2 regions of the Caloranaerobacter sp. TR13 genome follow, and region 1 is predicted to be linked to the other one. Evidence: predicted binding sites of a transcription regulator. Region 1 holds the regulator's gene; the other holds the start of a gene.
What was found. The regulator HrcA, encoded in region 1, represses chaperone genes, less so after heat shock. The targets are predictions, from matches to a motif close to ATTAGCACTCNATANTATNGAGTGCTAAT.

Region 1 (16,160 bases):
ATACCTTTCTATTTAAGGTTATAGGATAATGATACATACCTATTGGTACAAAAAAACCACCTTCATCTTTAACACTATCATATATCTTTTCATAATTTTTTAATTTATCTTTCACTTTTAAAGCAATACCTTTTTCAGTTAAAGGTTTATAAAAATCCCATATTGAAACATATATTAACGTAGGTCCATCTTTTAAATATAATTTTGAATTTAACTTTTTCTGGTATTTTTCATAATCACTTATATCTATCACATCAAAATTTACCTTTACTCCTTTTTCTCTTTCAAACTTACGTTTATATAAATCTAAAGTATTAAATGCGAATTTAATTTTAGAATAAAAATAGTTATCTATTAATATTGTAATTTCCTTACCTTTATTACCTTGATTATCAACATTTGTACTATCCTTTACAGTAGTACATCCATTTACCGATAATAATAGGATTAAGCATAAGATTATAACAATTACTCTTTTCATCTTCATACCCCCACCTTAATAATCCTAAATACTTTAATATTCAATTTCGTTTTCAATTATTTCAATAGCTTTTTTTAAAACTGTATCTTGATTCTCTATAAAATCATCAAAATTTCTTTTAACGAGAATATTCGGCTCTACTCCATTTCCTTCTATTAAAGCTTCATTTTTACGTTTTATTTGCATTGCTGAATATGAAAAATACCACCTAGTATTAGGAAGTTTTGTTCTTATCGGCTCTCCACTTCCCCCACCTGTACCATTTTCTCCAACTATCGTTGCTATTTCGTAATCAGCTATAATTGAAGCTAGTCTATCTGCAGCACTAAATGTAAGCTCATCTATAAGTAATATCTTGGGTATATCTGCTACGTTATTCGACTTAGGTTTTATTAAACCATCATCTATCCATTCGGTATAACCTTCTACTCCATTAAAAACACTACCCATATAATGAAGTTTATGAAAAGCTTCGGATAATTTAAATCTATATTTTAAATCCGCTATTGGACTGTCTATTAAATACCTAATTAAATAATTTGAAAAGTAGCTCAAACCACCTTGATTACTTCTAATGTCTATAATAAGCCCTTTCATTTCACTATAATCCTTAAACACTTTATCAATAAATTCAAGAAATTCATTATTACCTTCTACTGCAAATGATCTAATAGCCAGATAAGCTATTTTTTTATCCTCATCTAACCATTTAACCTCAAGTTTAGGTACATCTCCTAAATATAATTTGTAATAATCACTATAACTAATCCATTCCACTTTCACTTCGATCAAATTTCCACTCGCATCTTTTAAAAGCAGTTTTGCTTTCTTAGTATAATCAATATTCTCTTCGATAAAGAAATTCAAAGTTTCATAGATATGTATCAGCCTTTTCTTTTCAGCTTGTCTTTCAGTTGAACCTGTAATATACTTTTCAGATGTTTCAATTATTTCTTTTAATTTTATACCATTAATTGATACAACTTCATATCCTTTCTTAATTTTAGGATACTTATCAAAATATGTTTTACTTACTACAAATTTATCCTCTATTTTTTCGATGACTATTGGTAAAGCTTTAACTGAATTTAAAGGTTGCATGACATATGTGTGACCATCATGTAAATTTGCTAAAAATTTAGTAATAATTCTAAAAAATGTTTTATCATCTTTACAAGACATAACTTCTTCTAATGTCTCATTTTTCAATTCTTCCCAATCGAATCCATACTTTTCCTGTTTTTCTTCTAGATATGAATATCCTTCTTTAATACTTTTATAAATAAACATAAAATCTTCAATATATCTTTGGTTAGATTGTTCTATGCTCTGTTCCTCTTTTAAAAAGCTTTTTATAGATACAGTATTACTTTCTAAATATATTAGCCCAATGATTAAAAACAAAAAGATTGCAATAACTCCAAAATATACTTGTTTTTGTAACTTAATTATCATTGTTAAAATAAATAAAAATACGAAAAAAACTATAATCGATATAATCATCATCTAATAAATTACCCCTTTGTTATTGCATAATAATACTTATGATAAATTATTCATTTAGCCACATATTTAATTTATCCTCTAATTTCTGTAATTCTCTACTTAACTCTTCATCTGTATAAGGCTCATCTGCAAAGATAAATTTCGTAAATTCAGATATTATCGACTTCTTTATATCATAATAAATTCTTTTTTGATGTTTAAATGGTTTATATCTTCCATTTTTTAATTGCTCTAAGATATATTTTCGCAATTCTACAGATTTTTCATTGACATCATTAGCCTTTTCTATTTCTTCAATTTTTTCTTCTATTTCTTTGTTTACTGGATAAGGATTGCTTTTAGTCCTGTACATTTCTAATTGATTTTCATCATTTAGTAAATAATTTAAAAATTCAAGTCCAAGCTGAATATTTTTCCCGTTTTTATTTACTATAAAACCATTAACTTGAACAAACATTTCATCATATAAAACTTGAGGTAAAACAATAATATCGTTTATATCCATATCAATATCATTTTTTAATGATTTTAATGCATCTTTCTTATAATAAATTCTTCTTAAGTTTTGGCTATCAAAATATTTCTGCAATTTCATTGCTTCTTTGTATTCTTCTGAATCCTTAACAAAAAACATTTTATAATAATTTTCATATGTATAATTTTTATTTAAAATATATTTACCAGAGAAAATTTCATTTCTTAAGCTTTTTATATATTCGATAACCTTTTTGTTATTAACATTAACTTTATTATTTTTTGCATCTATAATTTCTAAATCATCTAGCACATTCCAAATCAATTCTTTATACATTTCACTTGTAAAATATCTTGGTTCTCGTTCCAACCATTTTTCTTTTATTTCTAAATAATCCTGCCTTGTCCAATCAAGAGAGGGTTCTTGAATATTTAATTCCTTTAGCACATTTCTGTTTAAAGCTATAGGGCTTGAATAAATCCCAAAAGGTACAATAAAATTGTTATTTGCCTTAAGACTTTCATAAACTTTCTCAAAATTTGGTATTTTATTTTTAATATCTAGTGATATTCCTCTTTCTATAAAGTTTAAATAGTTTTCACCACTAGTAATTAGTATTAGTGTTGGACCTTCTTTCTCATGTAATTTTATATTAACTTTTTTAATGTAGTCATCATAATTACTTGCAGTTATTACCTCATATTTTACTTTGATTCCTTTTTCTCTTTCAAATTTATATTTGTACCTTTCTAGCATCATTTTGGCATTTTTGAAATATTTACCTCTAACTATAATACTGATTTCATTCATTCCCTTTTTATTTACTTCTTTATCCGTTTTTATTGAGCAGCTAACTATTGAAATAGATAATAAAATAAATATGATAATTGATAGAGCTTTTTTCATTCAATCACCTCATTTAAGAAAAGAAATTCTTTTATTGTCAAGTTCTAGTTCTCTCACATTTTTAGTAAATTATAATAATTTCATATGTGTTACAAAAAAGGTTTTATTTCACCATTTTTTATTTTTTCCAATATAAATTTTCTATTTGTCATAAATCCAGTCCATCATTTCTTCATAACATCTTCTTGCATCCTCATATCCCATCTCATATAATTCTTTTAGTTTATTTACATCTCTTTCAATTCTATCTACTTTCATATCTTTAGTGGGTCTAATTACAAAAACCTTTTTTTCTGATTCTAATTTTTCAATATATTCCAGTGTATTATTATATATTTTATATCTATTAAGCATTGCATCTATTATACCAGGATATTCAGAATATATAATCTTTAATAATTTTTTCAATTTAAAAGGACTTTTTCTATATTCTCTATTTCTGGTTAGAACAATTACATTCTTTTTATTTCCATCTTCTATTGACTTTTTTATAGGAAGAGGATCTGCTATTCCTCCATCTAATAAAAATTTCCCTTCTATTTCAACAATTGGAGCTACAAATGGTAAACTACTAGAAGCCTTGATAGCTTTAATCACATCTTCACATTCGTCTTTATCAAAATATACAGGTTGTCCAGTTTTACAATCAGTAGCTACTATAATAAATTTTTCTTTTGCTTTATTAAAAGTTTCAAAATCAAATGGTACAAGTTTATTTGGTATTTCATTGAATATAAAATCCATACCAAAAATACTTCCTTTTGTTATTAAATTTTTATAGCTTATATATCTATCATCCTTAGCATAATCAAGATTAATCTTTATACTTCTACCTTTTTGCCTTGAAATATAAGACGAGGCATTACATGCCCCCGCAGAAACTCCTATAATATAAGGAAAATACAAATCCTTTTCCATGAAAAAATCTAAAACTCCTGAAGTATAACAACCTCTCATTCCACCGCCTTCTAATACTAATCCTGCTTTCACCATTGTTATTCTCCCTTCTTTAATAAGTAGTTCATTTTTGTTAATTAGAACAAAATCTTCGATATTAAACTAATTGTATTAAGATAGATTTTGCCTATTATTAATAACTTTATTCTATTTATGTTAAATAAATCCTTTTATATTGTGTTTTTCCTATTTTAATATTTCTTAACATTCATGTTAACTATTCTTAACTTTTTTTATACAAAAAACCTGGATACTTAAGTATCCAGGTTTTTAATCTATTTTAAATATTGTCTAACAATCTTATTGACTAAGCTTCCATCAGCTCTACCTTTTACTTTAGGCATTACATAAGACATTACTTTTCCCATGTCTTTCATAGTACTAGCGCCGATTTCTTCTATAGCAGCTTTAACTATTTCATCAATTTCATCTTCTGAAAGTTGCTTAGGCAGATATTCCATTAATATGTCAATCTCTTTTTGGGTAAGTTCTACAAGGTCTTGTCTTGCACCTTTTTCAAAGTCCTTTAAAGCATCCTTTTTTTGTTTTACTTGTTTAGCGATAATTTCTATAATGTCCTCATCACTTAACTCTACTCTTTCATCTACTTCTCTTTGCTTAATAGCAGCTCTTACCATTGTAATAACATCCTTGCGGACCTTATCCTTGTTTTTCATAGAGGCTTTTAAATCTGCCATTAATCTTTCCTTAAAGGACATTGAATCACCTCTTATCTTCTTTTCTTATTTTTTCTTCTAGCTGCTTCAGCTTTCTTTTTACGTCTTACGCTTGGCTTTTCATAATGTTCTCTCTTTCTTACTTCAGAAAGAACGCCAGCGATAGCACATTGTCTTTTAAATCTTCTAAGAGCACTATCTAATGATTCGTTCTCTTTAACTCTTACCTGTGTCATCTGCTTCTTCCCTCCCCTCTCCCACTGCTACAGTTCCTAAGTAACAATGCAGTAAGTAGAATTCGGCACTAGATTATTATACATTAAATAGCAGTTTTATGCAACAAATATTTTAACCTGGAGGCCACATTAAGTGTCTTCCACCTAATAAATGGTAATGCAAATGACCTACAGTCTGTCCTCCCTTTTCACCACAGTTATTCACTATCCTAAATCCATCTTGATCTATGCCTTTTTCTTTTGCTAATTTTTTTATAACCAAATGTATATGACTTATAACATCTATGTTATCTTCGTTTATATCTTTAATTGAAGGTATATGCTCTTTTGGTACTACTAGTATATGAACAGGTGCTTGAGGGTTAATGTCTTCAAAAGCTAATACTTTATCATCTTCATATACTTTCTTGCTAGGAATTTCTCCATTAACTATCTTACAAAAAATACAATTAGACACTCTGTTCACCTCCTTACTGCCTTAATTATATATTCAACAAATTTATCCAAAATCCTCTATTTGATTACAATTTCACCAGCTAAATTTTCACCTGATATTTTATTCATTTTAACAGGCAGTATTTTCCCTTCAATTGAATTATCTCCTTTAGCCTCAACTCGAATATAGTTTGTCGTATATCCTTCCATTAATCCAGGTTTCCCTTTAACTTCTTCTTCAAATAAAACATTCATTATCTTACCTACAAATCTTTCATTAAAAGTCTTATTAAGTTTTTCACCTAATTCTATTAATTTTCTGCTTCTTTCTGTTTTCACTGTACCGTCAACTTGATTTTTAAATTTTGCTGCAGGTGTACCTTCTCTTGGAGAATATTTAAAAACATGAATTCTTGAAAATCCTACTTCTTTTACAAAATTATATGTTTCTTCGAATTCCTCGTTCGTTTCACCAGGAAATCCTACTATTATATCAGTCGTCAAGCCTACATCAGGCATATATTTTCTTATAAGCTTAACTCTACTTAAATACTCTTCAGTTGTATATTTTCTGTTCATTCTTTTTAATACTGTATTACTTCCACTTTGCAGTGATAAGTGAAAATGGTCACATACTTTCGGTAGTCTCCTCAGTCTGACCATAAAATCTTCTGTTATTATTGTAGGCTCTAATGAACTTAATCTTATTCTTTCTATACCATCAACATCATGTATAGCTTCAACAACATCTATTAATCTTATATCACCTAAATCTTTTCCATATGATGCTACATGTATCCCTGTTAAAACAATCTCTTTAAAGCCTCTTTGACCAAGTTTTTCTACTTCTTTTACAATATTTTTTAAATTTCTACTTCTCACAGGACCTCTTGCATAAGGTATTATACAATATGAGCAATACTGATTACATCCTTCTTGTATTTTTATAAAAGCTCTAGTTTTACCTTTTACTTCATCTATAGACATTTCTTCAAATTCTCTTACTTTCATTATGTCTTCAACAATTTTCATACGTTTATTCTTTTCTTTAACCTCTTCACACAGCTTTACTATTTTATTCCTTTCAGTTGTACCAATAACTAAATCTACATCTTCAATTTCAAATACTTCATCTGGTGAAACTTGCACATAACACCCAACAACAGCTACTACAGCTTCTTTGTTCATTCTCTTTGCTCTTCTTATAAATTGTCTTGATTTCCTATCACCAAGATTAGTAACCGTACAAGTGTTTATAACATAAACATCTGCTTTATCTTCTGCATTTACAACAGTATATCCATTTTTTTTGAAAAGCTTAGCCATTGCTTCAGTTTCATACTGATTCACTTTACAGCCCAAAGTATAAAAGGCTACGGTTTTCATCTAAATCACTCCTAAATCCCCAAGCTCATACATAACTACAGATATGGTAGTAAATCCTGCAGTTTCTGTTCTTAAAATTCTAGGCCCTAAAGAAATTATATGAGCATTAATTTTCTTTAGTTTTTCTATTTCTTCTTCTTCAAAACCACCTTCTGGACCTATTATTATATTAATTTTACCCTTTTTATAAGTTCTTAATATATCTTTTAATCCAATTTTCAATTCATTTTCATAAGGAACTAAAATAAATTCTTCATCATTCAATCTGTTAATCATTTCATTAAAAGTTATTATCTTATTAACAACTGGTATAATCCCTCTTTTACACTGTTTAGATGCTTCTTTTGCTATCCGCTTCCATCTTTCTAGTTTTTTTAATTCCTTTTTTTCACCTTCAACTTTAACTACAGTTCTCTTTGTTATTAATGGTACTATTTCAACAACCCCTAATTCAGTTGCCTTTTGAATAATCAAATCCATCTTCGAAGATTTTGGCAATCCTTGATAAAGTATAATCTGTATTGGAGGTTCACTTTTCGATTCAAACTCTTCTTTGATAACTGCTTCTACATAATCTTTTTCTATTTCTGTTATCTGTGCAAGGTATTCTTTACCTTCACAGTTAGATACATTTATAATTTCACTTATATCCAATCTCAATACGTTTTTTATATGTTTTACATCTTCACCTTTAATAATTATTTTATTTTCTGCAATGTCCTTTTTATCTACAAAGAATTTATGCATTCTCTGATCCCTCTTTAAATCTAGATACTAGACATGCCCATTCTCCCATTTTCATTTCATCAATTACTTCTAGGCCATTTTTATCCAAGGCAGCTTTAACATCCTTTATTTTATCTAATATTATTCCTGAAGCTATAAAAACCCCATCTTCTAACAAGAATTTAGGAACAACTTCTGCAAGCTTTACAATAACTTCAGCAATTATATTAGCAACAATAACATTAGCCCTTCCGTCAACTACATCCAAGAGATTACCTTTTCTAATTTGAACGGTATTGGCAACTCCATTTTTCCTAACATTTTCTTTAGCTACTTTAACAGATACTTCATCTAAATCTATTCCTATAGTACTTATTGCCCCAAGCTTAGCAGCTGCAATTGACAATATACCAGTACCACAACCTATATCAAAAACTATGTCATGTTGATGAACATATTTTTCTAATTGTTTTATACACATTATAGTCGTTTCATGAGTTCCTGTACCAAAAGCCATTCCAGGATCAAGCTCTATTACAATATCTTCTGGCTTTTTCTCATAGCTTTCCCATGAAGGTTTAACAACTATTTTCTCACCTATTTTTTTTGGTTTATAATACTTTTTCCATGAATTGGCCCAGTCATTTTCATAAACTTCTGATGTTGTAACTTCTCCTAACCCCTTGTCCAAATTGTATTGTGGTATTTTTTCTACATTCTGTTTTATTAGCTCTATTTTGTCTATTAAGTCTTCACTTTCTGGTAAATACCCTTTAACAATTACTCCTTCAAAGTTCTGTTCTTCTAAAGTAGGGTCTATATAATCCCAATCTCCTTCATTCTTATTTTGAAATACTAAATCATTGGGATCTTCAATAACTAACCCACCTACTCCAGCTTCATATAAAATATTTGATACAACCTCAACTGCTTCTGTAGTGGTTTTAATCTGGACCTCAATCCACTTCATATTAGCCCCACATCCTTTTATTATTTAATCTTCTTTATTTCCACTTTATTATACCCTATTAAACTAAAAAAAACCAGCAAAAATACAAAAGTAAATCACTCCACTGAATATGGAGTGATTTTAACCTCCGAAAGCATCTTTTACTTTATCGAAAAATCCTTTTTTATGCTCATGTACTTTATCACCTGTAGCTTTAGCAAATTCTCTTAAAATCTGTTTCTGCTTCTCGTTTAATTTCTTAGGTACTTGCACTTTCACCTTAACATACTGGTCTCCTCTACCATTACCTCTTATATATGGAATACCTTTATTTTTTAACCTAAAAATTGTACCTGTTTGTGTTCCTTCTGGTATGTTATATCTTACTTTCCCATCAAGTGTTGGAACTTCAATAGTAGCTCCTAATGCCGCCTGTACAAAAGTAATTGGTATTTCACAAATAACATCATTTCCTTCACGTTCAAAGATTTCATGAGGTAATACATTTATATAAACATATAAATCTCCTGGAGGTCCTCCTTTTTCACCAGGCTCCCCTTCTCCTCTAAGAGGTATCACTGAACCTGTATCTACTCCTGCTGGTATTTTTATATTTATCTTTTTTAAACGGCGTTCTTTGCCAGTTCCTCCACAATTCGAACATGGTACTTCTATAATTTCTCCTGTACCATGACATCTATCACAAGTTCTTACATTCACAAACTGACCAAAAGGCGTATTGTGAGCATATCTTACTTCTCCTGTACCATTACACTTCGGACAAGTGGTTTTCTTAGTGCCTGGTTTAGCACCTGTTCCATGACATACTGAACAGTCTTCAGTTCGTCTAATTTTTATTTCCTTTTGGGTGCCAAAAGCTGCTTCTTCGAATTCTAAATCTAGTGTATATTTTAAATCGGCACCTCTTCTAGGTCCTGCTTTTCTTCTTCGTGAAAAACCTCCACCAAAAGCTTCAAAAATATCATCAAATATATCACCAAATCCACCAAAGCCTTCGAATCCACCAAAGCCTTGACCAAATCCTCCTGCCGCATTGCCATTTACACCTGCATGCCCAAATCTATCGTATCTCGCTCTTTTTTCTGAGTCACTCAACACTTCATAAGCTTCATTTATCTCTTTAAATTTTTGTTCTGCTTCCTTATCCCCTGGATTTAGGTCTGGATGATATTTTTTTGCTAATTTTCTATATGCTTTCTTGATTTCTTGCTCCGATGCATTTTTATTAACTCCTAATATTTCATAGTAATCTCTATTGCTCATTCTTTCACCACCTTTCAACATCAAAAACCAAAGCTAAATCCAGAGGATTTAGCTTTGGTTTATTTATTTATCATCATCTACAACTTCATAGTCAGCATCAACTACATTTTCATCTTTCTTTTCACTTTGTTGATTATTTTCTTGCTGCCCAGCTTGAGCTCCATATTGCTGTGATGCCTGCTGATACATTTTTTGTGATATTGTATGGAATTCGTTAGTTAATTCCTCAGTTTTCTTTTTAATTTCTTCTATATTGTCGCCTTCTAATGCTTTCTTTAATTCTTCTAATTTAGCTTTAATTTTAGACTTTTCATCTTCACTTACTTTATCTCCTAGTTCATTTAATATTTTTTCTGTTTGATATACCATTGAATCAGCATTATTTCTTACTTCTACTTCTTCTTTTTTCTTTTTATCTTCTTCTGCAAACTTTTCAGCTTCTTTTATCTTTCTTTGTATTTCTTCTTCACTTAAGTTTGTTGATGCTGTTATAGTAATTTTTTGTTCCTTACCTGTTCCTAAATCTTTTGCTGAAACATGAACTATACCATTTGCATCTATATCGAAAGTAACTTCTATTTGTGGCACTCCTCTTGGTGCTGGAGGTATACCAGTTAATTGGAATCTACCTAACGTTGTATTGTCTTTAGCCATTGGTCTTTCACCTTGTAAAACGTGAATGTCAACAGCTGTTTGATTGTCTGCAGCAGTTGAGAATATTTGACTCTTCTTAGTAGGTATTGTTGTATTTCTTTCAATTAGTTTAGTAAATACCCCACCTAAAGTTTCGATACCTAGTGATAGTGGAGTTACGTCAAGCAATAATAAATCTTTAACTTCTCCACTTAAAACTCCTGCCTGAATTGCTGCCCCAACAGCTACACATTCATCAGGATTTATTCCCTTATGAGGTTCTTTACCAATTAAATTCTTAATAGCTCTTTGAACAGCTGGTATTCTTGTTGAACCACCAACTAAAATAACTTTATCTATATCTGATGGTGATAAATTGGCATCAGCTAATGCTCTCTTAGTAGGTTCTATAGTTTTTTCTACAAGATGAGCTGTTAATTCTTCAAATTTAGCTCTTGTTAAATCCATATTTAAATGTTTAGGACCTTCTTGTGTAGCAGTAATAAATGGAAGATTTATATTTGTTGTCATAACACTTGATAATTCTTTTTTAGCTTTTTCTGCTGCTTCTTTTAATCTTTGTAGAGCCATTTTATCATTTCTTAAATCTATTCCGTGTTCTTTTTTGAATTCTTCAGCAAGATAATCAATAATTGCTTGGTCAAAATCATCTCCACCTAGATGGTTGTTACCACTTGTTGCAATAACCTCAAATACTCCATCTCCAATTTCTAATATTGATACGTCAAATGTACCTCCACCTAAGTCAAATACTAATATTTTTTGTTGTTCATCGCCTTTATCTAAACCATATGCAAGTGATGCAGCTGTTGGTTCGTTTATAATCCTTCTTACATTTAACCCTGCTATTCTACCTGCATCTTTTGTTGCTTGCCTTTGGCTGTCTGTAAAATATGCAGGAACAGTTATTACTGCATCAGTAACTGGCTCCCCAAGATAACTTTCAGCATCTGCTTTAAGTTTTTGAAGAATCATAGCAGAAATATCTTGAGGTGTATACTCTTTTCCATCAATATTTACTTTATGGTCTGTACCCATATGTCTCTTTATTGAAATTATTGTTCTATCTGGATTTGTAATTGCTTGTCTTTTTGCAGTTTCCCCAACTAGTCTTTCTCCATTTTTTGTAAAAGCTACAATTGAAGGTGTAGTTCTATTTCCTTCAGCATTTGGTATAACTACAGGTTCTCCTCCTTCAATAACAGCAACACAGGAGTTTGTTGTACCTAAATCGATACCTATTATTTTACCCATAGTCTTCTCCTCCCTTTCAAGTTTATTTTGATATTTTTACCATACTTGGTCTAATGACTTTATCTTTTAATTTATATCCTTTTTGGTATACCTCTATTATTGTATCTTCTTCATGTTCACTTGATTCTTCTTGTGCAACCCCATGATGTAAATTAGGATCAAATTTTTCTCCAATCGCCTTTATCTCTTCTAAACCACTCTTTTTAAGTATATCTAATAATTGTTTATAAACCATCTCTATACCTTTGTAAAAACTATCTTCTTTCTGACTATCATTAACTGAATCTAATGCTCTTTCAAAATTGTCTATCACAGGCAATACTTGACATATTAACTCTTCAGATGCATAAGCATATATTGACTCTTTCTCTTTTTCTACTCTCTTTTTATAATTTAAAAAGTCTGCTTGTAATCTTAAAAATCTATTATTTAATTCTTCTAATTCTCTCATTTTACCTTCCAACTTTTCTTTTAATTCATCTATATTATCTTCTTTTGATTCTTCTGTAGCATCATTAGAATCTTTTTTTTCATTTTCCATATCTTTTTCTTCTTCATTATGTACCTGTTCTTTTGTAACTTCTTTTTCATTCAGGTCTTTTTCCATCTATTTCACCTCTTTTCAATATTCATAAACATATACATATATATTCTATTCAATACATTGGGTGCAAGATAGAATCTCACACCCTTATAATGTAAAATAGTTTTTCAAAATCTCATTTAAATCAAAAGCTATTGATTTGACAACAGAGACTACCTTTGAATAATCCATTCTTGTAGGTCCAATTACACCAATTTTGCCTATTGTTTTGCCATTTAAACTATATGTTGCAGTAATTAAACTACAGCTACTTACCTCTTCATAACAATTTTCACTACCAATAGTAATCTGAATGTCATGGAATCCACTCTTTAAAAGCATATCAACTACAGATTCCTTATTTTCTATAAATGATATAAAGCTTTTTGCTTTCGCAATATCATTATACTCTGGAAAATTAAATATGTTAGTTACACCGTCTGCAAACAAATCTACCTCGTACATACCATCTATTGATTGATTTATTAATGGTAAAATATCCTTTATCGTATTTTTTAAACTATACATCTCTTTTACAAGCTCTGTTTCAATATTCTTATTTATATCTTCTATTGAACATCCTTTTAGTCTACTATTTAAATAATTTGTGATTTTTTCTAATTGTTCTTCTTTTATACCATTTCCAATTCTAAATACTGTATTTTTAACTATTCCTGTATCAGTAACCATAACAACTAATACTTTATGTTCATCTATAGGTATTAGTTGTATTCTCTTTAATTTACTTCTTCTTATTTGAGGAGCAATTGCTAAAGATGTATAATTTGTAAGTTTAGATAAAATTTTAGCTGCATTTTGTATAACTTGTTCTATTTCTCTTATTTCTTTAAGTAAGCCTAGTTTTATCTTTTTTCTTTCTTCTTCTGTAATTTTCTTTATCTGCATTAAATTGTCAACATATAGTCTGTATGCTTTATCAGATGGTATCCTTCCAGCTGAAGTATGAGGCTGTAGTAAATATCCCAATTCTTCTAGATCTGACATCTCATTTCGTATAGTAGCTGAACTAACTCCTAGATTATATTTTTTTGCAATAGTTCTTGATCCTACTGGCTCAGCATTTGTAATATAACTGTGAATTATCGCCTGCAGGATTTTAAGCTTTCTATCATTCAATATCATACATACCACCTCAATTAGTTATAGAAAGCCTAAACTTTATAATTTGTAAAACTTATAATTTTTATTAGCACTCTACCCTATCGAGTGCTAATCTTATGTTTTTAAATTATCACTGTTTTTAAAATTTGTCAATACCTTTGTGTTAATTAGTTGATAGTTGCTAATTAATAACCGCATTAAGGGAGTAATTCTGCAAAAACTAAGTTGGATAAATCAATTCCTCTTTTTGTTAACCTAATATATTCTTCTTTATTTTCTATTAAACCTTTATCTTCTAAACTTTTTAACTGACTGCCATATATATCTTCTACATTCAATCCAAACCTATTTTTAAAGTCTGATTTCTTTATTCCTTTGATTAATCTTAGACCTAATATCATAAATTCTGCCATTTCCATTTCTATATCTATTTTTTCACTTTCTTCAATAGGTAAGCTATCTTCATTTAAACACTTAAAATACCGTTTAAAGTCTCCAAAATTGCTCCATCTTTTACTATTTATATTAGAATGAGCAGATAATCCTAAGCCAAGATAAGGTTTTACATTCCAATATATTAAGTTATGCTTACATTCATAACCAGGTTTGGCGAAATTGGATATTTCATAATGTATAAAATTGTTATCTTCTAATAATTCTATTCCTTTATAATACATATCCCTTTCTATATCTTCATCAGGTAAGTTTAATCTAGATTCATTATATAGTTTATAAAACAATGTCCCTTCTTCTATTTTTAAACTATAAAATGAAATATGTTCTGTTTTTAGTGCTATAACTTTTTTCAATGTATCAACAACATCTTCTATTGTCTGTCCTGGCAAATTAAACATTACATCTATATTAACATTATCAAAACCAAACTTTCTTATTAAATCATAGCTTTCTAAAAAATCTTTAGCAGTATGAATTCGGCCTATACTCTTTAATAAATTATCATTGAAAGACTGCAAACCTAAACTTATTCTGTTTATTCCCAAATTTTTATAATCATTTAATTTATATTTATTTAATGTTTTTGGATTTGCTTCTATTGTAAATTCAATTGACGTAGAAATATCAAACTTTTTATAAATATGATTTACAATATCACATAAAAATTTACTATCTATACTAGAAGGTGTTCCACCTCCAATAAATATTGTTTTAACTTTATAATCTTTTAATTCAACTGAGTACAAATCTATTTCTTTCTTTAAATATTTTATATAATCTTCAATAATATATGATTTATCTGTATATGAATTAAAATCACAATAAAAACATTTGCTTATACAAAATGGTATATGAATGTATATTCCTAATTCATTCATAATTAATTCTCCTTTAATTAAATTTTAAGGCACACTACTAAAGTGTGCCCTGTTGTTTTATTTATCATCAAATTTCAATACTGCTAAAAAGGCTTCCTGAGGTACTTCAACATTACCTAATTGCCTCATTCGTTTTTTACCTTCTTTTTGTTTCTGCAATAGTTTTTTCTTTCTTGATACGTCCCCACCATAACATTTTGCAAGTACATCTTTTCTTAATGCTTTGATAGTTTCTCTAGCAATTACTTTTGAACCAATCGCTGCCTGAATTGGAACAGCAAATAAATGTCTTGGTATAACGTCCTTTAACTTTTCAACTATACTTCTAGCTCTTTCATAAGCTTTATCTGTATGAACTATTATAGAAAATGCATCAACAAGCTCTTTGTTGATTAAAATATCTAATTTAACTAAATCAGATTTCTGATATCCTTTAAGCTCATAGTCAAAAGATGCATAACCTTTTGTCTTTGATTTAAGTGCATCGAAAAAGTCGTAAATTACTTCGTTTAATGGTAAGTCATAATGCATTACTACTCTTGATTGATCTAAATATTCCATATTCTTAAATGTTCCTCTTCTTGACTGACATAATTCCATTACAGCTCCAACATAGTCAGTAGGTGTCATAATTGAAGCTTCAACTATCGGCTCTTCCATATACTCTATTTCAGCCACTGGTGGCAAGTTTGTAGGATTTTGAATAGTTAGCATTTCACCATCTTTTTTCATTACCTTGTAAATAACACTAGGAGCTGTAGTAACAATATTTAAATTAAATTCTCTTTCTAATCTTTCCTGAATAATTTCCATATGCAATAATCCTAAAAACCCACATCTAAATCCAAATCCCAATGCTGCAGATGTCTCAGGCTCAAACACTAATGCAGCATCATTTACCTGTAGTTTTTCTAATGCATCTTTAACGTTATTATAATCTTCACCCTCAGCTGGATATACCCCACAGTATACCATAGGTGTAACTTTTTTATAACCTGGCAAAGGCTTTTCAGTTGGATTTTGTGCATCAGTTATTGTATCCCCAACTCTTGCATCTCTAACATTTTTTATACTTGCAGCGACATAACCAACATCTCCAGCATTCAACTCACCTATTGGCACTTGATTAGGTGCAAATATACCAACTTCATTAACTTCAAAAGTTTTTCCAGTTGCCATCATTTTTATTTTCATA
Region 2 (16,160 bases), on a different contig from region 1:
TGGAATAATGTCTTATTTAAGATCGGTTGAAGTATTGAAAAGAGAATTAAAATCTACAACTTTGCAGTTAGTTAAACAAGTAGAATCAACGGTTGATAATTACTTAAACGGAATTGAAGAAAGTTTTATTACAATGACTCATGACCAAAATGTTCAAAAAGCTATTGCTGATCCTGATAGTATAGATAGAATGCTTAAGAGTTTTGAAGGTTATATGAAAGCTCATAAGGATATAAAAAACATTTATTTAGGTACAAAAGATGGAAAAATGTATTTGTATCCTGAGGTAAAGTTAAGTGAAGGGTTTGACCCTACTGTAAGACCTTGGTATAAGAAGGCTGTAGCAAATAAGAAATTAATATGGACAGATCCATATATAGATGCAAGTACTGGAGAACTTGTTGTTTCTGCAGCAATGCCAATATACAACAAGTCAGGTTTTAATGAATTTGTTGGAGTATTAGCTATAGATGTTTCTCTTGAAACATTAGCGAACATGGTAAATAATATTCAAGTTGGTAAAAAAGGGTACCCGGTTTTAATAGATAAAAATGGAAACATTATGACTCATAAAAATAGAGAACTAGTTGGGAAGCCAGTACCTGTTAAAGAAATAGTAGAAGCGATGAATAATAATAAAGAAGGTATTGTAGATTATAAGTTTGATGAAAATGGTAAATTGTATGACAAATTCGCTGTATTTACAACTGTTAATAGATTGGGTTGGAAAATACTCGCAGTTATGTATGTTAACGAAATAAAAGAGAACGTTATGATAATTTTGAAAAACACATTGCTATTTGGTATTATTTTCCTATTAGTAGGTATTGCAGCTTCTTACTTATTATCAAAATCTATAACTAAACCAATTAAGTCTTTAGTTGTTGAAATGAGAAGAATAAAAGATGGGGATTTAACTGCAAAATGCAATGTGAAAACTAAAGATGAAATTGGTGAACTTGCAGAGAATTTCAATATTACTACATCAGAATTAAATAAGTTGATAAGAAATGTTAAGCAAGTAGTAAATGAAGTTACTTCGGCTTCTCAGAATTTAGCTGCTACTGCTGAAGAAGTAAGTGCTTCAGCAGAAGAAGTTACAAGTGCTGTGGAAGAAATTGCAAATGGTGCAACTGAACAGGCTGCAGATACTGAAAAAGGAGTTAAAATAGTAAATGGTTTAGCTGAAAAAATTGTTGAATTAAATACAAGTGCAGATGAAATGCTAAATTCAGCTAAAGAAATAATGGATGTAAATACTTCTAGCATAGATTTAGTTGAAACACTTAAGGACAAGACAAAAGAAAATGAAGATGCAATTAACAGAATTGAAAGAGCGATTATTGAGCTAGATAACAAGACTAAAAATATTGGAAATATTTTGGATACTATAACTTCAATTTCTGAACAGACTAATCTTTTAGCATTAAATGCTTTAATTGAAGCTGCTAGAGCAGGTGAACACGGAAAGGGATTTGCGGTTGTTGCAGATGAGATAAGAAAACTTGCTGAAGACTCTGGTAGTGCAGCAGATAGAATTAAAGAGATTATAACTGAAATTCAAAAAGAGAGTAAGAATACAGTTGAAATAATGAAAGAAGTTAAATCTAGGTCAGAGGAACAATCTCAAAATGTATTTGAAGTTAATAAAGCATTTGAACTTATATCTCAATCTATAGAAAAAATAACAGAAAAAATCGAAAACCTGTATGAATTTGTAAATGGTATAAATAAAGATAAAGACTTGATTGTAGATTCTATAAGTAGTATTTCTGCTGTGTCAGAACAAACAGCAGCTTCATCAGAACAGGTAAGTGCATCAATGCAGCAACAGGCTTCAGCTATAGAGGAAGTTGCTAGAGCAGCAGATAAGTTAAGTGGATTAGCAACAAACTTAGAAGAAGAAATGAATAGATTTAAGGTAGATTAAAGAAAGATTAAAGCCAACTCTAAATGGGTTGGCTTTTTTTCTGTTTGAATATATTTTTTATTCCATGAAATACTAATAATTGAGTTTAATGTATTATTTATGAGGTGATTAAGGTGTTAAGATATTTTAGTAGATTGTTGAATTATTTTGTATTAAAAGCTAAAAATGATAGCGTATTAGATTCAAAATACTATCTAGAGACTGAAAAAATACCAAGGTCTATTGATGCTGTTAAAGAGAAACTTAAAAGGATATTTTCCGATTCAGGTGATTTTGTTTTACGCGAGATAGCATTGGGTGAAAATTCAGAAGTTAAAATATTAGTTGCATTTATTGATGGCATAACCAATAAGCAGACTGTAAATATAAATATTTTAAAAGCATTGATGGTAGAGTCTAGAATATCAAATCTAAATAGAGTAGTAAACAAAGAAACTATTGTAGATATACTTAAGGATAACTTATTAAGTGTTGGGGATCTTAAAATTATTAGTGATTTTAAACATACAGTAGATGATATTCTTGCGGGAGATACTATTATATATATAGACGGTCAAGATGTCGCATTTAAGGCAGATACTAAAGGTTGGGAATCAAGAGGCGTTGAGGAACCTGATACAGAAGCTGTTGTAAGAGGGCCTAGAGAAGGCTTTACAGAAACGTTAAGAACTAATACAGCACTTTTACGTAGAAAAATTCGGAATCCTAATTTGAAGTTTGAAATGATTAAGTTAGGAGAGCAGACTAATACGGATGTATGTATTTGTTATATAAAAGGTATAGCTAATCCGGATATCATAGAAACTGTTAAGAGAAGATTAGAAAATATAAAGATAGATGCAATACTTGAGTCAGGATATATAGAAGAATTTATTGAAGATGAACCATTTTCGATATTTCCTACTGTAGGAAATAGTGAAAAACCAGATGTTGTAGCAGCTAAGCTGCTAGAAGGTAGAATTGCGATTTTATGTGATGGGACTCCTTTTGCATTAACAGTTCCATACCTGTTAATAGAAACAATACAAGCAAGTGAAGACTATTATTCAAGACCATATTTTGCTTCGATAGCAAGATTTGCACGTGTGTTAGCTTTCTTGGGTTCAGTTATACTGCCTAGTTTTTATGTAGCATTAATTTCATTTCATGCTGATGTAATTCCATTTAAGTTATTATTGTCAGTATCTGCATCGAGAGAGGGATTGCCTACATCTGCTTTTACTGAAGCTTTATTAATGGTGCTCTCTTTTGAATTGTTAAGAGAAGCAGGTGTTAGAATGCCAAGACCAATTGGGCAAGCCGTAAGTATAGTAGGTGCTTTAGTACTTGGTGAAGCCGCAGTTAAAGCAGGCCTTGTTAGTAATTTGATGATTATGGTTACTGCATTGACTGCAATTAGCAGTTTTGTTGTACCTCCTATGGGTGGTACTATACCGATATTAAGAGTGCTATTTCTCATTCCTGCAAATATATTAGGGTTTATGGGGCTATTTTTATCTATATTTGTAGTTCTCATTCATTTATGCTCATTAAGGTCATTTGGAGTGCCTTATACATCTCCATTTGCACCTCTTGACGGTATGGGATTAAAAGATTCCATTGTAAGATTTCCAATATGGAGTATGTTTACAAGGCCTAAGGCTATTATTGGAAATAAAAATAGAAGGGCTAAGTATAGAATGAAAATTAATTATATAAAGAAAGAGGATTGATATGATTAAGCTAAAGAAAATTTCAGTTCTATTGCTGATGATCATATTTAATATTGCAATATTTACTGCTTGTTGGGATAATAAAGATTTAACAGAAAAAGCTTTTGTTACAGCTGTAGGTGTAGATAAAACTGATGAAGGTAAAATACAGTTGACTTTGCAAATAGTGAAACCTACTGTAGTAAAAGCTGGAGAGCAAGGGGCTCCACAAGAGGAAGCATTTTGGGTTTTTACAACTACTGGAGATACTATATTTGAAGCAGCTAAAAATCAATTAACTACGGTAAACAGAAAGCCTTTTTATAATCATGCAGATTTAATGGTTTTAGGAGAGAAGTTTGCACGAAGTGGTATTATGGAAGCATTAGATTTTTGGGAGAGAAATCATGAACCGAGATTAGGAGCTGACATTATTGTTGCTAAAGGTACAACTGCAGAGGAAATATTAAAAGCTAAAAGTGATTTGGAAAAAATACCTTCCATGCATATAAAAAGCATATTAGAAAATAATAAAGCACTTGCGAAAATAAAGAAAATTACTATTATTGATGTTTTAAAGCAGCTTATTCAGCCAGGTTTAAGTCCAGCCATAGGTGCAATAGAGGTTGTCAAAAAAGAAAAAGTACAAAAAATTGAAAACATGAAAATAGAGAGTACTGCTGTTTTCAAAATGGATAAACTAATAGGATGGCTTAATGCTACTCAAACTCGAGGGCTTTTATTTATACAAAATGAAGTTAAAAATGCAGTTTACAGTATAGATAACCCTTTAGATGAAAGTAAGAAAATTTCAATAGAGATATCAAGTTCAAAAGGAAAAATAGATGTTAAAACAGTTGATGGAAAGTTAGTTTTGTTGATAGAAATTAAAGCAATTGGGAATATAGCAGATCAGCAGGGAAATGGTGATTTAACTAAAAAAGAGATTTTTAAAAAGTTAAGTAAAGAGACAGAAAAAGCTATGAAAAAGGATATTGAAGATGTTGTAAATATTGCACAAAAGAAATATAAAAGTGATATTTTTGGATTTGGAGAAGTTGTTTATAAGAAACATTTAGACTATTGGAAACAAGTTAAAGACGATTGGTCAGATGTTTTTAGTAATGCTCCGGTTGAAATAAAGGTAGAAGTGAAAATTAGGGGGACTGGAATTGTGGGAAAGCCATCTAAAGTTAGGTGAAGGCAGGGGTCAGTATGGTAATAGGTTTGATTACTATATATATTTTGATTGTAGTTTTTGATATACCAGTAATATCAAAAACAAATAAAAAGAAAAAAACTATTATTGTATATTCGATATTACTAGGATTAAGTTTTATTATAAGTATACTTTTGATGCTTGAGAAAATGCCAACAACTCCTTCTATTGTTATTGAGAGTTTAGTAAAATCTGTTTTTACGAGGTGAAGAAATTGATTAGTAATGAAAAAATTTCACCAGTTCAATTATCATTTATTATAATGGGATTTATTTTTGGTAGCTCTGCTATAATAACGCCAGCAGCAGCTGCTTGTCAAGATTCGTGGCTAGCCTATATTATCGGTTGGGCTGGAGGTTATATATTAATTGGGATGTATGTATATATATCGATATTAAATCCATCAAAAACATTTATAGAAATATTAAAAGATACTTTTGGAAAATATATAGGTAGTATTATTGGGATATTTTATGTTTGGTATTTTCTTCATTTAGCAGGACTTGTCTTTAGAAATTTGGGAGAGTTTATGGTGACATCTATTTACACTGAAACTCCACTTATTTTTATTATAGTTTCTATAGCCTTAGTATTAATTTATAGTTTAAAAAAAGGATTAGAAGTAATTGTTAAAGTATCACAGATAACAGTTCCAGTAATGTTGATTTTGGTTATTTCAATATTTTTATTGGTAATGAAACATTATGAAGTGAAAAATCTACTGCCGTTTTTAGAATATGGATTTTCAAAAGTATTAAAGGTAGGTTTTTCTGTATTAACTTTTCCGTTTGGAGAAACTGTAGTACTCTTAATGATATTCCCTTATATAAATAAACAAAAAGATTTATTTAAGGTATCTTATATTTCGCTTACAGTTATTGGCTTTATTTTACTAAGTGTAGTAATGAGTAATTTGATGGCTTTAGGAGCAGATATGTTAAATAGAGATATGTTTCCATCGCATGTTACAATAAGCTTAATCCCTGGAATAGCCGTTGAACCATTTATTTCTGTAAATTTGCTTATAGCTGGAAGTGTCAAGATAGTAATATGTATTTATGCTGCACTTATTGGAATTACACAATTATTTGACTTAGATGATTATAAACCATTTATTATTCCTGTAGTTACAATTGCAATTGTAATTTCTATATGGATATATGATAGTTTGCCAGAAATGGTAAGATGGGCTGGGGAAGTATATCCGTATTATGTTATTCCATTTCAAATTATAATACCAGCATTAGTATTGGTTATTTCAATTGTGAAAAATAGGGGGCAGAGAACAGAAAAAAGTAGGTACTAGGTACTGGGTATTAGATACTTGAGTAGAGAAATGTAAAATTGAAAATGTAAAATTAACTTGGCTATTTGTAATTTGCTGTTTGTCTTTTGCAGTAGAGAATCAGTTCTTCACTACTGCTGATTTTTTGAGAGTTGAATTTTGATAATTGATAATCAACAATTGATAGATGCCAATTATCAATTGTAAATTGTTCATTATCAATGGGCTATTGACTATCAACTAATATATGATACTATTTTTATATAGTTGAATTTCTGGAGGAATGTTTATGAAAGTAACAGCCCTTATTGGTGAAAGTGGTACGGGCAAGAGCTACAAGGCTATTATGTTGGCTAAAGAACTGGGTATAGAATATATAATTGACGACGGATTATTGATAAAAGGGACGAATGTTTTGGCAGGAAAGTCTGCTAAGAGGGAAGACACTATTGTAAGTGCAGTAAAAAGAGCTTTATTTATGGACAAGGATCATAGAAAAGAAATGAAGGAAGTTATAAAAAAACTTAGGCCTAATACTTTATTAATATTAGGTACATCTAATAGAATGGTAGATAAAATTGTTGAAACATTAGAACTCCCTGCAATAACTAAAAGAATATATATACAAGACATATCTGATGAATATGAAATTGATTTAGCAAAAAAACAGAGGCAGTTAGAAGGGAAGCATGTTATTCCTGTACCGACTTTTGAGATAAAAAAAGAGTTTTCTGGATATTTTATAGATACCTTAAAAGTATTTTTTAGAAAACCAAATAATGATAAGCAGTATTTTGAAAAAACAGTAGTAAGACCTACATTCAGTTATTTAGGTAAATACACCATATCACGCAATGTAATAAGAGATTTAATTAAGTATGCTGCTTACAAGGTTATAGGTATTTCTAAGGTTGGGAATATAGATATAAAGACTAAAGAACAAGGAATAATAATTTCTTTAGATGTAGAAATGGTATATGGGAATCCAATAAGACCTCTTGTGAGAAGAATGCAGGAGCAGATAGTAAATGAAGTTGAATATATGACTTCTCTAAACATATTGTCTGTTGATGTTAGTGTCAAAAAAATGATAAAAATTTAATATTTATTTACAAAAAAATATATATGTGTTATAATTCCCATGTGGAACGAAGATACTACATATCAATAATGTTATATAAGGTTAGGTTTTCAACATGAAAACCTTTTCCTAAAATATATAAATGTTAATGTTTTAACAAATATTAAATTACTATATATTATAAGGAGGTCCTATAATGGCTGAAAAAACTTTAAATCCATTTGAGATTGCTCAACAACAAATTAAGACAGCATGTGATAAGCTTGGGGCAGAACCAGAAGTATATGAATTATTGAAAGAGCCAATGAGAGTTCTAGAAGTGTCAATCCCTGTAAGAATGGATGACGGAAGTATCAGAGTATTCAAAGGATTCAGATCACAGCACAATGACGCGCCTGGACCAACAAAAGGTGGTATAAGATTCCATCAAGATGTAACTAGAGACGAAGTAAAAGCTTTATCAACTTGGATGACTTTCAAATGTGGAGTAATTGGTCTTCCATATGGTGGAGGAAAAGGTGGAATTATAGTTGACCCACGTGAATTATCAGAAGGTGAATTAGAAAGATTATCAAGAGCTTACGCTAGAGCAATAGCTCCAATTATTGGAGATAAAAAAGATATACCAGCGCCAGACGTTAACACAAATGGACAAATAATGGCTTGGATGGTTGATGAATATTCAAAATTAAAAGGATACAACGTTCCTGGAGTATTTACTGGAAAGCCTGTTAGCTTCGGAGGTTCATTAGCAAGAACTGAAGCTACTGGATATGGTGTTGCTATAATGGTTAGAGAAGCAGCTAAGAGGTTAGGATTAAACTTAGCTGACTTAAAAGTAGCTGTTCAAGGTTTTGGTAACGTTGGAAGCTATGCAGCTATGTATATGGAAGAAATGGGAGCTAAAGTTATAGGTGTATCTGATTCATCAGCTTGTATAATCAATGAAAACGGATTAAATGTTAAAGAATTAATGGAATACGTAAAAGAAAACAGACATGTAAAAGGCTTCCCTGGAGCTGAAAAAGAAGTTAACAGAGATGAAGTACTTACATTAGATGTTGATGTATTATTACCATGTGCATTAGAAAATCAAATAACTAGCAAAAATGCTAATGATATAAAAGCTAAGATTATAAGTGAGGGTGCTAATGGACCAACAACTCCTGAAGCAGACGAAATACTATACAATAAAGGAGTATTAGTAATTCCTGATATCTTAGCTAACTCAGGTGGAGTTACTGTTTCATACTTCGAATGGGTACAAAACTTAATGAATTACTACTGGAGCTTCGAAGAAGTACAAGAAAAAGAAGAAAGATTAATGGTGAAAGCGTTCAATGAAATATATGAATTAATGGAAGAACATAAAGTTAATATGAGAACTGCAGCATACATGATGTCAATTAAGAGAGTAGCTGAAGCTATGAAATTAAGAGGTTGGTATTAATAAAAAGCTGGCGTAATTGCCAGCTTTTTTTCGTTTGGACGAACTCTAATAGGAAGGGTGTATGGTTTTGAAGATAACTGAAGATAAAGATAAAGTTATCATTGAAAATCTAGAAGATTTTGAACCTGAGCATATATTCGAATGTGGACAGTGTTTTAGGTGGAATAAAGAGGATGATGGTAGTTATACAGGTGTAGCAAATGGGAAAATCATAAATGTAAAAAAAGAAGATGGGATAATTATTTTTTCTAATACTAATCTAAATGAATTTAATGATATTTGGTTTGAATATTTTGATTTAGGTAGGGATTATAGCAAAATAAAAAGAGAGCTTTCAAAGGATAAAATTTTGAAGAAAGCTGTAGAATATGGCTACGGTATAAGAATATTAAAGCAGGATGTTTGGGAGGTTTTAATATCGTTTATTATTTCGGCTAATAATAGGATACCGATGATAAAAAGAGCTATAGAAAATTTAAGTCAAAAATATGGAGAGTTGATTGGTGAATATAATGGGAAAAAATATTATAGTTTTCCTAAAGCAGATGCTCTTAGTAGGCTGACGATAGATGATATAAAAGATTGTAAGACAGGTTTTAGAGCTAAATACATATTTAATGCTGCTGCAATTGTTTCGAATAAGCAGATGGATATCTATAGATTGAAAAACTTAACTACAGAAGAAGCGAAAAAAGAATTGATGTTATTTGCTGGTGTAGGACCAAAGGTTGCTGATTGCATAATGTTATTTTCTATGGAAAAGTATGATGCTTTTCCGATAGATGTTTGGGTGAAGAGGGTAATGGAGTATTTTTATCTTAAAAAAGATACTAAACTTAAAGATATACAAAAATATGCACAAAATAAATTTGGGGAATATGCAGGATTTGCGCAGCAGTATCTATTTTATTATGCAAGGGAGCATGATATTAGGTACTAGGTGCTGGGTGTTAGAAGAGATCAGGGGACAGGGGACAGAGAACAGGGGACAGAAAGCTGGCAACCCCAAAAACAGAGAAAAACAAAGAAAATAGAATAAAAAATGAAATAAACAGACATAATTGGCTGTAATTCGGAAAAACAAAGAATGAAAGTGTTTGCCTACATAATATCTATTTTATAACATATATTTGTAGGCATTAGCACTCGGTGTTAGTGAGTGCTAACAATTAGGAAAGTAATATCATTTAATATAAATTATGATAAGGAGGGTTATAAGATGAAAATTAAACCATTAGGTGACAGAGTGGTTATTAAGAAAATCGAGGTTGAAGAAAAAACTAAAAGTGGTATTGTTCTACCAAGTTCAGCTAAAGAGCAGCCTCAAATGGCAGAAGTAATAGCTGTAGGACCTGGAATTACTAACGATGAGAAGAAAAAAGAAGAATTAAAAGTAGGAGATAAAGTAATATTCTCAAAATATGCTGGTACAGAAGTTAAGGTAGATGGAGAAGAATATACTATCTTAAAATTAGTAGATATCTTAGCGGTAATTGAATAATAGGTACTAGGTACTGGGTACTAGGTACTGGGATAAAGAAATGTAAAATTCAAAATGTAAAATGAAGAATTAGTTAACAGTGAACAGTTCACAGATGGTTAGAAGTGAAAGACGGTTTGATATTAAAAAAAGAAAAAGGAGGTAATTTAATATGGCAAAGGAAATAAAATTTAGTGAAGAAGCTCGCCGTGCAATGGAAAGAGGTATAAACAAATTAGCTGATACTGTTAAAGTAACTTTAGGGCCAAAAGGAAGAAATGTTGTTTTAGATAAGAAGTTTGGTTCACCACTTATTACAAATGATGGTGTTACAATAGCTCGTGAAATAGAGTTAAAAGACCCATATGAGAACATGGGAGCTCAATTAGTTAAAGAAGTTGCTACAAAAACTAATGATGTTGCTGGAGATGGTACTACTACAGCTACATTATTAGCTCAAGCTATTATAAGAGAAGGATTAAAGAATGTAGCTGCTGGTGCTAACCCAATGTTAATTAAGAAAGGTATACATAAAGCAGTAGATGCTGCAGTAGAAGAACTTAAAGCTTTATCAAAACCAGTTGAAGGTAAAGAAGCTATAGCTCAAGTTGCTTCAATTTCAGCAGCTGACGAAGAAATTGGAAAATTAATCGCTGAAGCCATGGAAAAAGTAGGAAAAGATGGCGTTATTACAGTTGAAGAGTCAAAATCAATGGGAACTACATTAGAAGTAGTTGAAGGTATGCAATTTGATAGAGGATATTTATCACCTTACATGGTAACTGATGCAGAAAAAATGGAAGCTGTATTAGACGACCCATACATTTTAATCACAGATAGAAAAATATCAAATATACAAGATTTATTACCTATCTTAGAGCAAATAGTTCAACAAGGAAAGCAGTTATTAATAATAGCTGAAGATGTAGAAGGAGAAGCTTTAGCTACATTAGTTGTTAATAAATTAAGAGGTACATTCACTTGTGTAGCTGTTAAAGCTCCAGGATTTGGTGATAGAAGAAAAGAAATGTTAAGAGATATTGCTATCTTAACTGGTGGAGAAGTTATTTCAGAAGAGTTAGGATACGACTTAAAAGAAGCTACAATTGAAATGTTAGGAAAAGCTAGCAGAGTAAAAGTTGATAAAGAAAATACTACAATTGTAGGTGGAGCTGGTTCAGAAGAAGCTATTAAAGATAGAATTAAGCAAATCAAGATTCAAATCGAAGAAACAACTTCAGATTTTGATAGAGAGAAATTACAAGAAAGATTAGCTAAATTATCAGGTGGAGTTGCTGTTATCCAAGTTGGTGCAGCTACTGAAACTGAATTAAAAGAGAAAAAATTAAGAATAGAAGATGCTTTAGCTGCAACAAGAGCAGCAGTTGAAGAAGGTATAGTTCCAGGTGGTGGAACTGCATTAATCAACGTAATTCCTGCAGTTGAAAAAGTACTTGAAACTGAAACAGGAGATGTTAAGACAGGTGTAGATATAATAAGAAGAGCTTTAGAAGAACCAGTAAGACAAATTGCAGCAAATGCTGGTTTAGAAGGCTCAGTTATAGTTGAAAAAGTTAAATCAAGCGAAAAAGGTATTGGATTTGACGCATTAAATGAAAAATATGTAAATATGATTGAAGCTGGTATAGTAGACCCAACTAAAGTTACAAGATCAGCTCTTCAAAATGCTGCATCAGTGTCAGCAATGGTATTAACTACTGAAGCTGTAGTAGCAGATAAAGAAGAAGAGAAAGATATGGGAATGGGTGGCGGAATGCCTGGCGGAATGCCAATGATGTAATAAAAAACCTCCGGTTTTGCCGGGGGTTTTTTATTTATTGTATAGATTGAAATTTTTCTACTGTATTAAGTAAATCTGACTCACTTACCAAACGACTTCGATTCCATCCTCTTTCATCCATTATCTTATATATTGTATATTGAATATCTTGAATATCGTTTAGACATTCAGATAGTATTTTTCTTAAAACTGGGCATGTCGATTCAACAATTGTATTGTTATAAGAAATTGCTAATTCTTTTTCTGACAAGACTAAGTCATTTAATATTTCTTGTTCTGATAAATTATTAATAATATACATGAGGCATGCCTCCTTTTATGTGAGTTGACAGGAAATAAAAAACAGTTACCAGTTACCAGAGAACAGACGACAGGATAAATAAGTTGCCAGTTGCCAGAGAACAGTTTCCAGTTTTCTGTCCCCTGTTCCTATCAACTATTTACTAAATTCTACATTTTCCATTTTCAATTTTTAATTTTTTTACTCCTGTTCCCAGTTCTCTTGTTTTTAGTTTTTTAATACCTGTTCTCTGTTCCCTGTTATCTGTCCCCTACCAACCAAATAACTAAGTACTTTCTTATAATTTCTCTTATGTCTCTTACTGGCGTTGTAACATAAATTTTTGAGTTCGCTGTCATAACACATTTCTGCATAGTTTAAATATTTTTTATATAGTAATTTTTCTTGTTTTAGTTGCTCTTCGATTAACGAGAGTGTTTTATAATCCAATTTAGAATTTAAATCTGCCATGGCATTACCTCCGTTTGTTTATTCAGTTACCAGTTGCCAGGGTACAGTTGCCAGTTTTCTGTTTTCTAATCTCTGTTCTCTGTCCTCTGTTCTCTATTTTTTTCATTTACTATTAGTATTTTACTTAATAAAAAATATATAGCATGTAAAAAAGAGATAGCAAACAATAAAATAGTTTAAATTGAAAAAAAGGGAAAAATGTATATGGCATAATTTACTTTGACAAAATAGTGATTAAACGAGGTAACTAAATAAAAAATGTTATATTTTGACTGATTATCTGATATAAGTGGAGATATATAAAGTTTTTATTTAATTTTTTGAAAACTTAAAAAATAATATATAGACAAAATAAAAAAAATATGTTATATTAAATTAAGGAAAACGATTACGTAGTGAATAGATGGGTGGTAAGCTATGAAAATAACAATAAAAGATGTAGCTAAAAAGGCAAACGTTTCAGTTGCTACCGTTTCAAGGATACTTAATAATCTAGGAGGATATTCTGAAGAAACCAAAGAAAAGGTCTTGAAAGTAATTGACGAAATAGGATATCAAAGAAATGAGATAGCTAGAGGGTTGATAACCAAAAGTACTAATACAATAGGAGTTTTAGTGCCAAATGTATCAACAAATTTTTATGCAGAAATATTAAATGGTATTGAGGATACTGCCCATAAAAATGGATATAGTGTTGTAGTATGTAATACAGGAATAGGTGGGAAAAGAACATTAGCCTATTTAGACGTTTTATCATCGAGACAAGTAGATGGAATTGTTATAACTAGCCTTACTCCAAAAGAGGAATATGAGAAAGCGATAATATCTACTAGAATTCCTAGTATACTTGTGTCTACAATGTCATTTAGATATCAGCTACCCTTTATAAGAGTAGATGATAAATTAGCTGCATATAGTGCAACAAAATATTTGATAGAAAAAGGACATAGGAAAATTGCAATGATTGCTGGAAATGAAGATGACCCAATAGCAGGCATTCCGAGAGTAGAAGGATATATGCAGGCTCTTAGGGATTATAATGTAGCAATTGATAAAGAACTTATCAGACATGGTGACTTTTCATATGAAAGTGGAATCAAGTGTATGAGAGGATTGCTTGAAGATAAAAAAGATTTTACAGCTGTTTTTGCAGCCAGCGATGATATGGCAATAGGTGCATTGTATGTAGCTTACAAAAATGGAATTTCTATACCTGATGAATTATCTGTAGTTGGATATGACAATACAATGACAGCTCGAATGTCTATTCCACCTTTAACTACTTTAGCACAGCCTTTGTATGAAATGGGCAAAAGAGCAGTAAGCTCATTACTAAAAAAGATATCTAAAGGAGAAAGTATAGAGAGTATAATTATGCCTCATAAAATTATAGAGAGGGATACAGTTAAAAGTATATAATTTTTTTTAATCATATAGTAAACGTTTACGTAAATACCAGTAGACTTAAATTTAATTTTTTAAATAAATCTAGATAAGTGTAGTCCTTTTGAATGTTTGTGGAGTTTTGCAACAAACTAATATATTCAAGAAAAGGGGGGAGGTAACCGAACTTATAAATTATTAAAACTTCAATATTTGAAAGTCAAAATTACTTTAAACTTTTGACACTACCAAATAAAATGGAGGGGGAAGTTTATGAAAAAGAAATTTAAAAAACTTATGTGTATGATGCTAACTTTAATTGTTGTTGCATCTGTTTTTACTGGATGTAGTCAATCAAGTGATGTATCAGGCAAAGACGGAAAGATAGAGTTAGAGCTTTTCTCTAACAAATCTGAAAGTAAGACAACTCTAGAAAACTTTATTAAGGAATTTGAAAAAGAGAATCCAAATATTCATATTGTAGTAAACGTACCACCAGAAGCAGGAACAGTTTTACGTACTAGGTTAACAAAGAATGATATTCCAGATATATTAAGTATAGGTGGTACTGCAACATATGGAGAACTTGCAAGAGCAGGTGTTTTATTGGATTTAACAGATACAGAAATGGTTAAAAAAGTACAACCAGCTTATATAAAGATGATAGGTAAGCTTGTAGGAAATAATGATGGTAAAGTATACGGAATACCATATGCTACTAACGCCAATGGAATCTTATACAATAAAGATATGTTTAAAGAGTTAGGATTGGATGTTCCTAAAACATGGGATGAACTAATTGCTACAGCTGAAAAAATAAAGGCTGCAGGAAAAGTACCTTTCTATTTGACATTAAAAGATGCATGGACAGCAATGATTCCATGGAATGCTCTAGCAGCTAACATACCAAGTGATGATTTTATTGAAAAAAGAAATTCAAACCAAACTACTTTTAAGGCTACACATAAGGAAGTAGCAGAAAAGATGTTAACGCTATTAAAATATGGTCATGACGATAATTTTGGTGTAGGATATTCTGATGGAAATACTGCATTTGCACAAGGTAAATCAGTTATGTACTTACAAGGTAACTGGGCAATTCCTGAAATAAAGAGAGCAAATCCTAATATTAATGTAGGTATATTTCCATTCCCTTCAACAAATAATGTAGAAAGAAACAGACTGATTTCAGGTGTGGATGTTCTTTTTGCAGTATCAGCTAATACTAAACATAAAGAAGCTGCATTAAAGTTCATAGAATTTATGACAAGAAAAGAAAATGCTGAAAAATATATAAAAGAACAAAAAGCACTTTCTGCATTAAAAGGTGTTTATCAAAAAGATGAGGTTATGGAAGGAGTACTTGATTGCTTCAAGACTGGAAGAATTACAAGCTTCCCAGATCATTACTATCCACCAGGAATGCAAGTTCCAAATCTTGTACAGGAATTCTTAGTAAAAAAAGATGTAAATGCATTCTTAGAAAAACTTGATGAAGAATGGGATAAGGTTAAACAACATTAGATCTTGAAAAGAAGAGTATATAGCTTTTAACATCCGTTAAAAGCTATATACTTTAATAATGTATTGTCAAAGGGGGTTGTATTTTGAAAAAAAAGAATTATACTTATTTTTTAATGGCTATTCCAGCTGTAACGCTTTTTTTTATCTTTCATACTCTTCCTGCATTGAAAGGGATATTTTACAGTTTTACTGACTGGAAGGGATATGGTAATTGGAACTTTATAGGATTTAAAAACTATATTAACGTATTTAAAGATGAACGTGTTTTACATTCATATTTTTTCACATTTAAATTTGCCGTAACTACAACAATTATTGTTAATATAATAAGTTTAGCTCTTGCTCTAGGTCTAAACGCAAAAATAAAGTTAAAAAATTTCCTAAGAGGACTATATTTTATACCTAACATTCTAGGAGTTCTTATTGTAGGCTTTGTTTTTAACTATATTTTTACTTACTTTATACCAAGCATAGGTAAAGCCCTTAACATTGATATTCTTAGTAAAAGTATACTGGGTAATCCAGACCTTGCATGGTTAGGAATTGTAGTGGTTACTGCATGGCA

Region 2: the regulator HrcA is predicted to act here: its motif matches at 9,795-9,823, upstream of groES (co-chaperone GroES).

What each region holds. Positions count from the first base shown of each region.
Region 1 is NZ_JXLL01000001.1:172,862-189,021, reverse strand. Features, by position in the region: gene TR13x_RS00870 (extracellular solute-binding protein) at 1-481, opposite strand, end outside; gene TR13x_RS00865 (S41 family peptidase) at 515-1,987, opposite strand; gene TR13x_RS00860 (extracellular solute-binding protein) at 2,034-3,368, opposite strand; gene TR13x_RS00855 (patatin family protein) at 3,510-4,361, opposite strand; gene TR13x_RS00850 (GatB/YqeY domain-containing protein) at 4,601-5,044, opposite strand; gene rpsU (30S ribosomal protein S21) at 5,056-5,238, opposite strand; gene TR13x_RS00840 (histidine triad nucleotide-binding protein) at 5,351-5,695, opposite strand; gene mtaB (tRNA (N(6)-L-threonylcarbamoyladenosine(37)-C(2))-methylthiotransferase MtaB) at 5,752-7,059, opposite strand; gene TR13x_RS00830 (16S rRNA (uracil(1498)-N(3))-methyltransferase) at 7,060-7,806, opposite strand; gene prmA (50S ribosomal protein L11 methyltransferase) at 7,799-8,755, opposite strand; gene dnaJ (molecular chaperone DnaJ) at 8,876-10,018, opposite strand; gene dnaK (molecular chaperone DnaK) at 10,082-11,926, opposite strand; gene grpE (nucleotide exchange factor GrpE) at 11,949-12,533, opposite strand; gene hrcA (heat-inducible transcriptional repressor HrcA) at 12,618-13,652, opposite strand; gene hemW (radical SAM family heme chaperone HemW) at 13,829-14,965, opposite strand; gene lepA (translation elongation factor 4) at 15,023-16,160, opposite strand, start outside.
Region 2 is NZ_JXLL01000010.1:42,557-58,716, forward strand. Features, by position in the region: gene TR13x_RS07810 (methyl-accepting chemotaxis protein) at 1-1,930, shown strand, start outside; gene TR13x_RS07815 (spore germination protein) at 2,044-3,642, shown strand; gene TR13x_RS07820 (Ger(x)C family spore germination protein) at 3,644-4,822, shown strand; gene TR13x_RS07825 (hypothetical protein) at 4,837-5,049, shown strand; gene TR13x_RS07830 (endospore germination permease) at 5,055-6,146, shown strand; gene TR13x_RS07835 (Asp23/Gls24 family envelope stress response protein) at 6,415-7,227, shown strand; gene TR13x_RS07840 (Glu/Leu/Phe/Val dehydrogenase) at 7,403-8,656, shown strand; gene TR13x_RS07845 (DNA-3-methyladenine glycosylase) at 8,718-9,596, shown strand; gene groES (co-chaperone GroES) at 9,876-10,157, shown strand; gene groL (chaperonin GroEL) at 10,309-11,937, shown strand; gene TR13x_RS07860 (spore coat protein) at 11,972-12,238, opposite strand; gene TR13x_RS07865 (hypothetical protein) at 12,446-12,688, opposite strand; gene TR13x_RS07870 (LacI family DNA-binding transcriptional regulator) at 13,106-14,107, shown strand; gene TR13x_RS07875 (ABC transporter substrate-binding protein) at 14,345-15,595, shown strand; gene TR13x_RS07880 (carbohydrate ABC transporter permease) at 15,679-16,160, shown strand, end outside.